DNA from 2 places in the Rhizobium sp. SRI_017 genome. Region 2 is predicted to be linked to the other one. Evidence: riboswitches for the same ligand, from Rfam matches in the RefSeq annotation. Region 2 holds a riboswitch; the other holds the start of a gene.
The links. A riboswitch is a leader RNA that binds a small molecule or an ion and turns the genes downstream of it on or off. The one in region 2 is predicted to bind S-adenosylmethionine.

Region 1 (4,689 bases), on a different contig from region 2:
CACGATCTCCACCGCGCGTCGGCCGGTGCGATAGGCCATCTGGCCGCGCTCGCGATAGGCGGCCGGGATGTTGCCGCAGCCGGTCAGCGACATGCCGAGCGCCTCGGCCAGCGCATTCATCGTCGAGGCCGTGCCCATCGTGTTGCAATGGCCGATCGACGGGGCGGAATCGAGCACCGCCGACATGAACTCTTCCTGGTCGATCTCGCCGGCCGCATAGCGTCGCCGCGATTGCCACAACGCCAGGCCGGAGCCAGCAAGCTTGCCGTCATGCCAGCCGTCGAGCATCGGCCCGCCCGACAACACAATAGCGGGAATGTCGACCGTCGAAGCCGCCATGAGCGCGGATGGCGTGGTCTTGTCGCAACCGGTGGTCAGCACCACGCCGTCGAAGGGATAGCCGTAGAGCAACTCCACCAGCCCGAGATAGGCGAGATTGCGGTCGAGCGCTGCGGTGGGCCGCTTGCAGTTCTCGAACAGCGGATGGGTCGGGAACTCGATGGCAATTCCACCGGCATCCCGGATGCCGTCGCGGACGCGCTTCGCGAGCTCGATGTGATGGCGATTGCAAGGATTGATGTCGCTGCCCGATTGCGCGATCCCGATGATCGGCCTCCCGGAACGCAATTCTTCCGGGGTGATCCCCTGATTCATGAAGCGCTCGAGATAGATCGAGGTCATGTCGATATGGTCTGGATTGTCGAACCAGTCCTGCGAACGCAGGCGGCGTTTGACGGAATTTTCAGGCATTCGGGCTTCCAGCACGCTAGTGGATCGCCCGAGTCTTAGCGCTCCACGCGCTGCAGCGACAAGGCCGAAGCATTCCATTCCGGCCTTTTGTCGTACAACTGTTCAACGAGTGTGGTAGCGCTACCACGCTTCGTGATCGAGCGCGAGGCCTCCCCGCACCGCCGCCAAAAGAGGCAGGACTTAATTCGCCGCACCGCCCGCACCAAAAGCAGCGTCTCAAGTGGAGGCGCGAAGTCGCATGACGCGAGGCATATCAAACCCCTCGCACTTGTGGGAGGGGTTTGGGGCGGGGTCTTTATTTCCCGATCTTGCTCAGCGCCCGATCAAAATCCTCGATCAGATCGTCGGCATCTTCGATACCCGCCGACAGCCGCAGCAGGCCCGGTGAAATGCCGAGCTCAACGCGTGCATCCTCGGTGAGGTTCTTGTGCGTCGTCGTCGCCGGATGGGTGATCAGGCTCTTGGCATCGCCGAGATTGTTGGAGATCTTGATCACCTCGAGTCCGTTCTGAACCGCGAAGGCCGCGTTCTTGCCTGCCTTGAGTTCGAATGCAACGAGTGTCGAGCCGCCGGTCATCTGGCGTGCGATGATATCGGCCTGGGGGTGATCCTTGCGGCCCGGATAGATGACGCGAGACACGGCACTGTGGTTGGCGAGGAAATCAGCCACCTTGGTCGCGTTCTCCGTCTGCTGCTTGACGCGCAGCGCCATGGTTTCGAGACCCTTGAGCAGAACCCAGGCGTTGAACGGTGACATGGCCGGGCCGGAATGGCGGAAATAATCGTGCAGATTGGCGTCGATCCATTCCTTGTCCGACAGCACAATGCCGCCGAGGCAGCGGCCCTGGCCATCGATATGCTTGGTCGCCGAATAGACGACGATATGGGCACCGAGCTCAAGCGGCTTCTGGAAGAGCGGTGTCGCGAAGACATTGTCGACCACGACCTTGGCGCCGATCTGGTTGGCGATTTTGGAAACGCCGGCGAGATCGACGACTTCGAGCGTCGGATTGGTCGGGCTCTCCAGGAAGAACACCTTCGTGGTCGGGCGGACTGCCTTTTCCCAGTTCGACAGATCCTTGCCGTCGATCAGCGTGCATTCGATGCCGTATTTCGGCGCCAGCGTCTCGACCACCCAGCGGCAGGAGCCGAAGAGCGCGCGCGCAGCGACGATATGATCGCCCGCCTTGAGCTGGCAAAGGATCGCGGCGGTGACGGCAGCCATGCCGGATGCCGTGGCACGGCCATCCTCGGCGCCTTCGAGCAGGCACATGCGCTTTTCGAACATGTCATTGGTCGGGCTGCCGTAGCGGGCATAGATGAAGCCCTCCGTCTCGCCCTTGAAGCGCGCCTCGGCGGCCTCGGAACTGTCATAGACGAAACCCTGGGTCAGGAAGATCGCTTCCGAGGTTTCACCATATTGGGAACGCAGGGTGCCGCCGTGGACGAGTTTGGTTGCCGGCCGCCAGTTCTTGCTCATTTCATCACCTTCAGACATCAAAAAACCGGCCGCAAAAAGCAGGCCGGTTTCCAACGAACCCGGCCTTTTTAGCTACTTATTTTACGTGGCTGCAAGCCGGCCGGCCAAATCACCACGGGACAGATCGGGCTTACTCCATCTGCCCGCTTGCGTCAATTGGACGAGGTTTCTATTGTCCCGGCAAAGGGAGACGAAATGGCCGGCATTCTCGCAGATCGCGCAATAAGAACACTGTTCGACGAAGGTCGGCTCATCGCCGACGTCCCTCTCGATACCGATCAGATCCAGCCGGCGAGCCTCGACCTCAGGCTGGGCTCGAAGGCATTCCGCGTGCGCGCCTCGTTCCTGCCGGGACCCTCGAAACGGGTTGCGGACAAGCTCGACCGGCTCAAGCTGCATGTGATCGACCTCGCCCAGGGCGCGGTGCTGGAAACCGGCTGCGTCTACATCGTGCCGATCCTCGAAACACTCGACCTGCCGACTACGCTTTCCGCCTCGACAAACCCGAAGAGTTCGACCGGCCGGCTAGACATCTTCACCCGCGTGATCACTGACTACGCGCAGGAATTCGACCAGATTCCCGCTGGCTACAAGGGCCCGCTCTATCTCGAAATCTCGCCGAAGACCTTCCCCATCGTCGTGCGCCGCGGCTCGCGGCTTTCTCAGATCCGGTTCAGGAATGGGCAATCGCTGCTCAAGGAAGACGAGATGCTGGCGCTGCATCTCTCCGACACGCTGGTCGCCAGCGACACGCCCGCCATATCGGGTTCGTCGATTGCGCTGTCGATCGACCTTAAGGGCACCGGTGCAGACGGCCTTGTCGGTTATCGGGGCAAGCGGCATTCGGCGGTCATCGATGTCGACGTGAAGGCCGCCCACGATGTCTACGACTTCTGGGAGCCGATCTATAGCCGCGGCCGCAACGAACTGATCCTCGATCCGGACGAGTTCTACATTCTTGTGAGCCGCGAGGCCGTCCATGTGCCGCCGCTCTATGCGGCAGAGATGGTGCCCTTCGATCCGCTGGTGGGCGAATTCCGCGTCCACTATGCCGGCTTCTTCGATCCCGGTTTCGGCCATGCCCAGGCGGGCGGTGCCGGCGCGCGGGCGGTGCTCGAGGTACGCAGCCACGACGTGCCCTTCATCCTCGATCACGGCCAGATCATCGGCCGGCTCGTCTATGAGCATATGGACGAAATGCCGGAGGCGCTCTACGGCTCCGGCGTCGGCTCGAACTACCAGGCGCAGGGCCTGAAGCTTTCCAAGCATTTCAGGGGCACGGCAGAATAGTCCATCAGCCCTGCTTCGCCTGGCGTAGTTCGGTAAGCTCGCGACGGATCTCGCGCAATTCGCGCAGGATTTCCGCCTGCTCCTCCTCCATTTCCGCCTGCGCTTCCTTCACCTCGGCCTCGTGCTCAGTCTGCATGGCCGAGACGATGATACCGATGAAGAGGTTGAGCACGGTGAAGGACGTGGCGAGGATAAAGGGCAGGAAGAACAGCCAGGCCTGCGGATGCTTCTCCATCACGGGCCGGACGATCTCCGCGGCCCAACCCTCCAGCGTCATCACCTGGAACAGCGTGAAGGCCGAGGCGGCGATATTGCCGAAATAGACCGGAAAATCAGCGCTATAGAGTTTCGTCGCCATGACCGCGAAGACGTAGAAGACGAGCATCAGAAGCAGAAAGATCGAGCCCATCGACGGAAGGGCCTGGAAGAGACCGCCGACGACCCGTCGCATCGACGGGATGATTGAGACGAGGCGCAGGACGCGAAGGACGCGCAGAGCACGGAGAATGGACAGCGCACCGCTGGCCGGCAAGAGCGAAATGCCGACGACGAGAAAATCAAATATCCGCCATGGATCACGGAAGAAAGCCGCGCGATAGACGATCATCTTGGCGACAAGCTCGACAACGAAAACCGTCAGCAACGCATGATCGATGAAATACAGAAGCGCAGCATAGTTTGCCATCACAGCAGACGACGTCTCCAGCCCCAGCGTCACGGCGTTGACGACAATGAGCCAGGTGATGACGAGTTCGAAGCCACGCGATTCGATAAGGGCCTTGAGGCGGACCATAAGCGTTCGTTCCATTTGCAATGAGTCGGATTCTCATAGCAAAGGAGCGCCGCGGCGCGGAAGAGACTTTCCGTCCATTTCAGGCCGCAGCCAGCAAATCGGCCCGGGCAATGGCGCGTTCGAGTGCGGCGATGCAGCGCGCGTCGTGCGAGGCGCCCGAACCCTCTTGCAGGATTGCCAGCGCCTTGGAAACCGGCATTGCCGCACGATAGGGCCGATCCGCCGTCAGGGCATCGAAGACATCGGCTGTCGAGATGATGCGCGTGTCGATGCAGATCGCATCGCCGGATATCCCCCGCGGATAGCCTTTGCCGTCGAGACGCTCGTGATGGGCGCCGGCGACGCGGGCGAGATCGGCGAAGACCGCGATCTTCTC
Region 2 (4,689 bases):
GTAGCCAAGACCCCTCCCCATCCCTCCCCACAAGGGGGAGGGCTAATTTGGGGCGCCCGAGCCAGCCTGTGGAAGCGCTGCTGCAAGTGGCGCCTGTCCGATCAAGCCAAGTGCGGGTCAGCACGTTAAGCCCTCCCCCTTGTGGGGAGGGTTTGGGAGGGGTCCTACTAAGTTGGTGCCTACTGCTCGCCCAGCTTCATCTCCGGATCGTAGTCCTTCCCCGGCACTTCCTTGACCACTGCCTGACCTGCGATCACAACGCCTGTTTGCCCGTTGAAAGTCAGCGAGGGCGAGCCATGCAGGTCCCAGCCTTTGTTGAGCGCTGCGGTGACGCGATGGCAGAAGGCTGCGTCGTCGGGGCCGGTGATGAAGCGATAGACCTTCATTTTATTGTTCTTTCCTTGATCATGCTGGCGCGGGCGGCGAGCCGTCCGGCCTGTTCCAAATGCAGCCGCTCCACCATGCGGCCATTGATGCTGATGGCGTTTCGGCCCGCTGTGTCCGGCGCGGAGAAGGCGGCGATGATCTCCTCTGCCTCGGCGATCTCGGCCGCCGAGGGCGCGTAAGCGCGGTTTGCGCCGTCGATCTGTGCCGGATGGATCAGCATCTTGCCGTCGAAGCCCATGGCGCGGCCCTGCAGGCATTCGGCCTCGAAGCCCTGGAGCTCGCGGAATTCATTCGAGACGGAGTCGATGACGGAGAGGCCGAAGGCGCGTGCCGCCAGCACGACCTGCATCATCCAAGGGACGAGATAGGTTCGCGCAGGATCGAAGGGCACGCCGGCATCCTTGCGGAGATCATTGAGGCCGATCACGAAGCAGTCGAGGCGTCCGCCATGGGTGCGTCCGACCTCGGCGATCGAGCCGGCGTTCAGGATGGCGAGCGGCGTCTCGATCATCGCCCAGATGCGGATTCCATCCGGTGCGTCGCTTTCCGAAAGCTGCGTCGCAAGATCGAGAACATCGTCCTGCGCCCGCACCTTCGGCAGCAGCACGGCATCCGGTTCGCATTCGAGAACCAGCGCGATATCCTCGGCGAAATGGGACGAGCTTGTCTCATTGACGCGGATCACGACCTCGCGGCCGGGCGTGCGGTCGCCGGCGAGATAGGCGCGGATATTGTCGCGCGCTTCCTGCTTCATTTCCTCGGCCACGGCGTCCTCGAGATCGAGGATCACGACATCCGCATCGAGGCTCGCGAGCTTGTCGATCGCCCGCCGGTTGGAGGCCGGAAGGCAGAGGACGGATCGCCGGAGATGGGTCGGATGGTGATCGAAGGACAGGCTCATCGCGCTTCTATGGCCCGAATTCAGCCCCGTTTCAAGGATATGTGAGTCCTTGATGTGCTCGAACCTCTTGCATTTGACGGGTTCCTGCCCCACATTGTCTTTAAAGGACGGTGACCATCATGCGAAGCATTCGCGCATTCTTCATCACTCTGGCTGGGCTCACTTTCGTGGCCATCATTACGGTGTTTACCGCGTCGATCGGTATTGCGCTGGCCGGCGTGGCGACGGTGCTTCTGTTTGGCCAATGGTTGTCCTCGGTCCTTTCCAGCCACGAGCGTCAGCCGCAACCGGCACGAGCCTATACCCGCGCCGAGCAGCGCGCGAAGGAACAGCGTGATCGCGAGATGCGCGTCTGGAACGACGGCAAGGGCACCATTATCGACATGTGACGGCACGGCCGGGCGACGCGCCACGGCCGAAGCAAGGCGGACGATTTCGTGCCGCCTTTTTTGTTGTCTTGAGTTCGGGAAGTGACGGACGGGCATGCAGTTCACGGGTACGGATCATTACATCGCCGACAAGGACCTGATGGTCGCGGTCAATGCCGCGATCCGTCTGGAAAGGCCATTGCTCGTCAAGGGCGAGCCCGGCACCGGCAAGACCGAACTTGCACGCCAGGTCGCCCGTAGCCTGGGCCTCGATCTCATTGAATGGAACGTGAAGTCTACCACCAAGGCGCAGCAGGGGCTCTACGAGTATGATGCAGTCTCGCGCCTGCGCGACAGCCAGCTCGGCGACATCAGGGTGCACGACATCAAGAACTATATCCGCAAGGGCAAGCTCTGGAATGCCTTTGAGGCCGGCCAGAAAGTCGGGGGCCGGAAGGTCGTGCTGTTGATCGACGAGATCGACAAGGCCGATATAGAGTTCCCCAACGACCTCCTGCAGGAACTCGACCGCATGGAGTTCCATGTCTACGAGACCGACGAGACGATCCGCGCCTCGGTCCGGCCAATCGTCATCATCACCTCGAACAACGAGAAGGAACTGCCGGACGCCTTCCTGCGACGCTGCTTCTTTCACTATATCCGCTTCCCCGATGCCGACACTTTGGCTGCGATTGTCGAGGTCCATTATCCCGGCATCAAGAAGAAGCTTCTGTCGGAGGCGCTGACGCGTTTCTTCGAAATCCGCGAGACGCCGGGGCTCAAGAAGAAGCCTTCGACCTCGGAGGCGCTCGACTGGATCCGCCTGCTGGTGACCGACGATGTCGAGCCCGAGACGCTGGCAGCAAGCGACAAGAACGCCCTGCCGAAACTCCACGGCGCGCTGCTCAAGAACGAGCAGGACGTGCATCTCTTCGAACGGCTGGCCTTCATGGCCAGACGCGAGATGCGATAGGGCGCTTGGCCCGCCGTCAGGCTGCTCTGCGCCCGCCAAAAACAACCGAATTTCCACCCGATTGAAAATCTGCGTCGCCCGGTATAAGAGAAAACCGTGGTGATTTGCCGGCCGGCTTGCAGCCACGTTAAACAACTCGCTAAACAGGGCCACCCGCACTCGGGGACCGTCAGCGATTGTTTATCCGCCGGCGTTAGGAGTGCCCGAAAATGCCGATCAAGATTCCAGACCAGTTGCCTGCCTTCCAGACCCTCGTTCAGGAGGGTGTCTCGGTGATGTCGGATTCCGCCGCCATCCGGCAGGATATCCGCCCGCTGCAGATCGGCCTGCTCAACCTGATGCCCAACAAGATCAAGACCGAGCTGCAGATCGCCCGTCTGGTAGGCGCTTCGCCGCTGCAGGTAGAATTCTCTCTGGTCCGGATCGGCAATCACAAGTCCAAGAACACGTCCGAGGACCATCTGCTCGCCTTCTACAACACCTGGGACGAGATCAAGCACCGCAAGTTCGACGGTTTCATCATCACCGGCGCGCCGGTCGAGATGCTTGACTACGAGGACGTGACCTATTGGGACGAGATGAAGGCGATCCTCGACTGGACCGAGACCAATGTCCATTCGACGCTCAACATCTGCTGGGGCGCGATGGCGGCGATCTATCACTTCCACAAGGTGCCGAAATATATCCTGGCCGAAAAGGCCTTCGGCGTGTACCAGCACCGCAATCTCAATCCGTCCTCGCCCTACCTGCTCGGCTTTTCGGATGACTTTGCCGTGCCCGTATCGCGCTGGACCGAGGTGCTGCAGAAGGACATCGACCCATCTTCCGGCCTCGAAGCGCTGATGACCTCGCCCGACGCCGGCCTTTGCCTCGTTGCCGAGAAGCGGGGCAACCGGCTCTACATGTTCAACCATGTGGAATATGACTCGACGTCACTCGCCGACGAATATTTCCGCGACCAGGCGGCCGGAATCCCGATCAAGATGCCCGCCAACTATTTTGCCCATAACGACCCGACCCAGGTGCCGCTCAACCGCTGGCGCAGCCATGCGCATCTGCTGTTCGGCAACTGGATCAACCAGGTCTACCAGACGACGGAATTCGATCTCTCCAAGGTCGGGATTCCGGCCAGGGTGCTGGAGGAGGCGTAAGGCGCAGTGTTCATTCCCTTCTTCCTCGAGCTCAAGGCAGCCAAGGTCCCGGTGACGCTCCGGGAATTTCTGACGCTGATGGAGGGGATGGACCAGCACATAGCCGACTATGATGTGGAGGGGTTCTATTTCCTCGCGCGTGCGGCACTGGTGAAGGATGAGCGCTTCATCGATCGCTTCGACCAGGTCTTTGCGCATTATTTCAAGGGTGTGGGGGCCGTGTCGGGCCAGCCCGTGATCGACGTCCGCGATCTGCCCGAGGAATGGCTGCGGCGGCTGGCCGACAAGCATCTGACCGAGGAGGAGAAGAAGCTGGTCGAGGCGCTCGGCGGCTTCGACAAGCTGATGCAGACGCTGAAAGAGCGGCTTGAGGATCAGAAAGGCCGGCATCAGGGCGGCTCGAAATGGATCGGCACGGGCGGCACGTCGCCCTTCGGCGCCGGCGGCTACAATCCCGAAGGCGTGCGGATCGGACAGAACGAGTCGCGCCATCGCCGGGCGGTGAAGGTATGGGACGAGCGCGCCTTCAAAAACCTCGACGATTCCGTCGAACTCGGCACGCGCAATATCAAGGTGGCACTCAAGCGTCTCCGGCGCTGGGTGCGCGACGGCGCCGACGAGGAACTCGATCTCGACGACACGATCCGCTCGACCGCCGAACATGGCTGGCTCGACGTCAAGACTCGGCCGGAGCGCAAGAACCGGCTGAAACTGCTGATGTTCTTCGATATCGGCGGGTCGATGGACGACCATCTGAAGGTCGCCGAGGAGCTGTTCTCGGCGGCGAAGTCGGAGTTCCGCCAGCTCGAATATTTCTACTTCCACAATTGCCTCTACGAAGGCGTCTGGAAGGACAACTATCGCCGCAAGACCTCCATGATCGACACGCTGGACGTGATCCGCACCTAT

Region 1: it holds a riboswitch for S-adenosylmethionine, as region 2 does, so the genes downstream of both, AC2YI2_RS28510 (O-succinylhomoserine sulfhydrylase) here and metA (homoserine O-acetyltransferase MetA) in region 2, are expected to answer to the same signal.

The regions. Positions count from the first base shown of each region.
Region 1 is NZ_JBYCZP010000018.1:4,010-8,698, reverse strand. It holds gene AC2YI2_RS28515 (IlvD/Edd family dehydratase) at 1-750, opposite strand, end outside; gene AC2YI2_RS28510 (O-succinylhomoserine sulfhydrylase) at 1,046-2,230, opposite strand; SAM riboswitch at 2,278-2,356, opposite strand; gene AC2YI2_RS28505 (2'-deoxycytidine 5'-triphosphate deaminase) at 2,426-3,520, shown strand; gene AC2YI2_RS28500 (ion transporter) at 3,525-4,328, opposite strand; gene AC2YI2_RS28495 (HD-GYP domain-containing protein) at 4,393-4,689, opposite strand, start outside.
Region 2 is NZ_JBYCZP010000016.1:93,259-97,947, reverse strand. It holds gene AC2YI2_RS27440 (DUF1737 domain-containing protein) at 180-386, opposite strand; gene AC2YI2_RS27435 (HpcH/HpaI aldolase/citrate lyase family protein) at 383-1,288, opposite strand; gene AC2YI2_RS27430 (hypothetical protein) at 1,408-1,677, shown strand; gene AC2YI2_RS27425 (AAA family ATPase) at 1,772-2,629, shown strand; SAM riboswitch at 2,716-2,793, shown strand; gene metA (homoserine O-acetyltransferase MetA) at 2,839-3,780, shown strand; gene AC2YI2_RS27415 (vWA domain-containing protein) at 3,787-4,689, shown strand, end outside.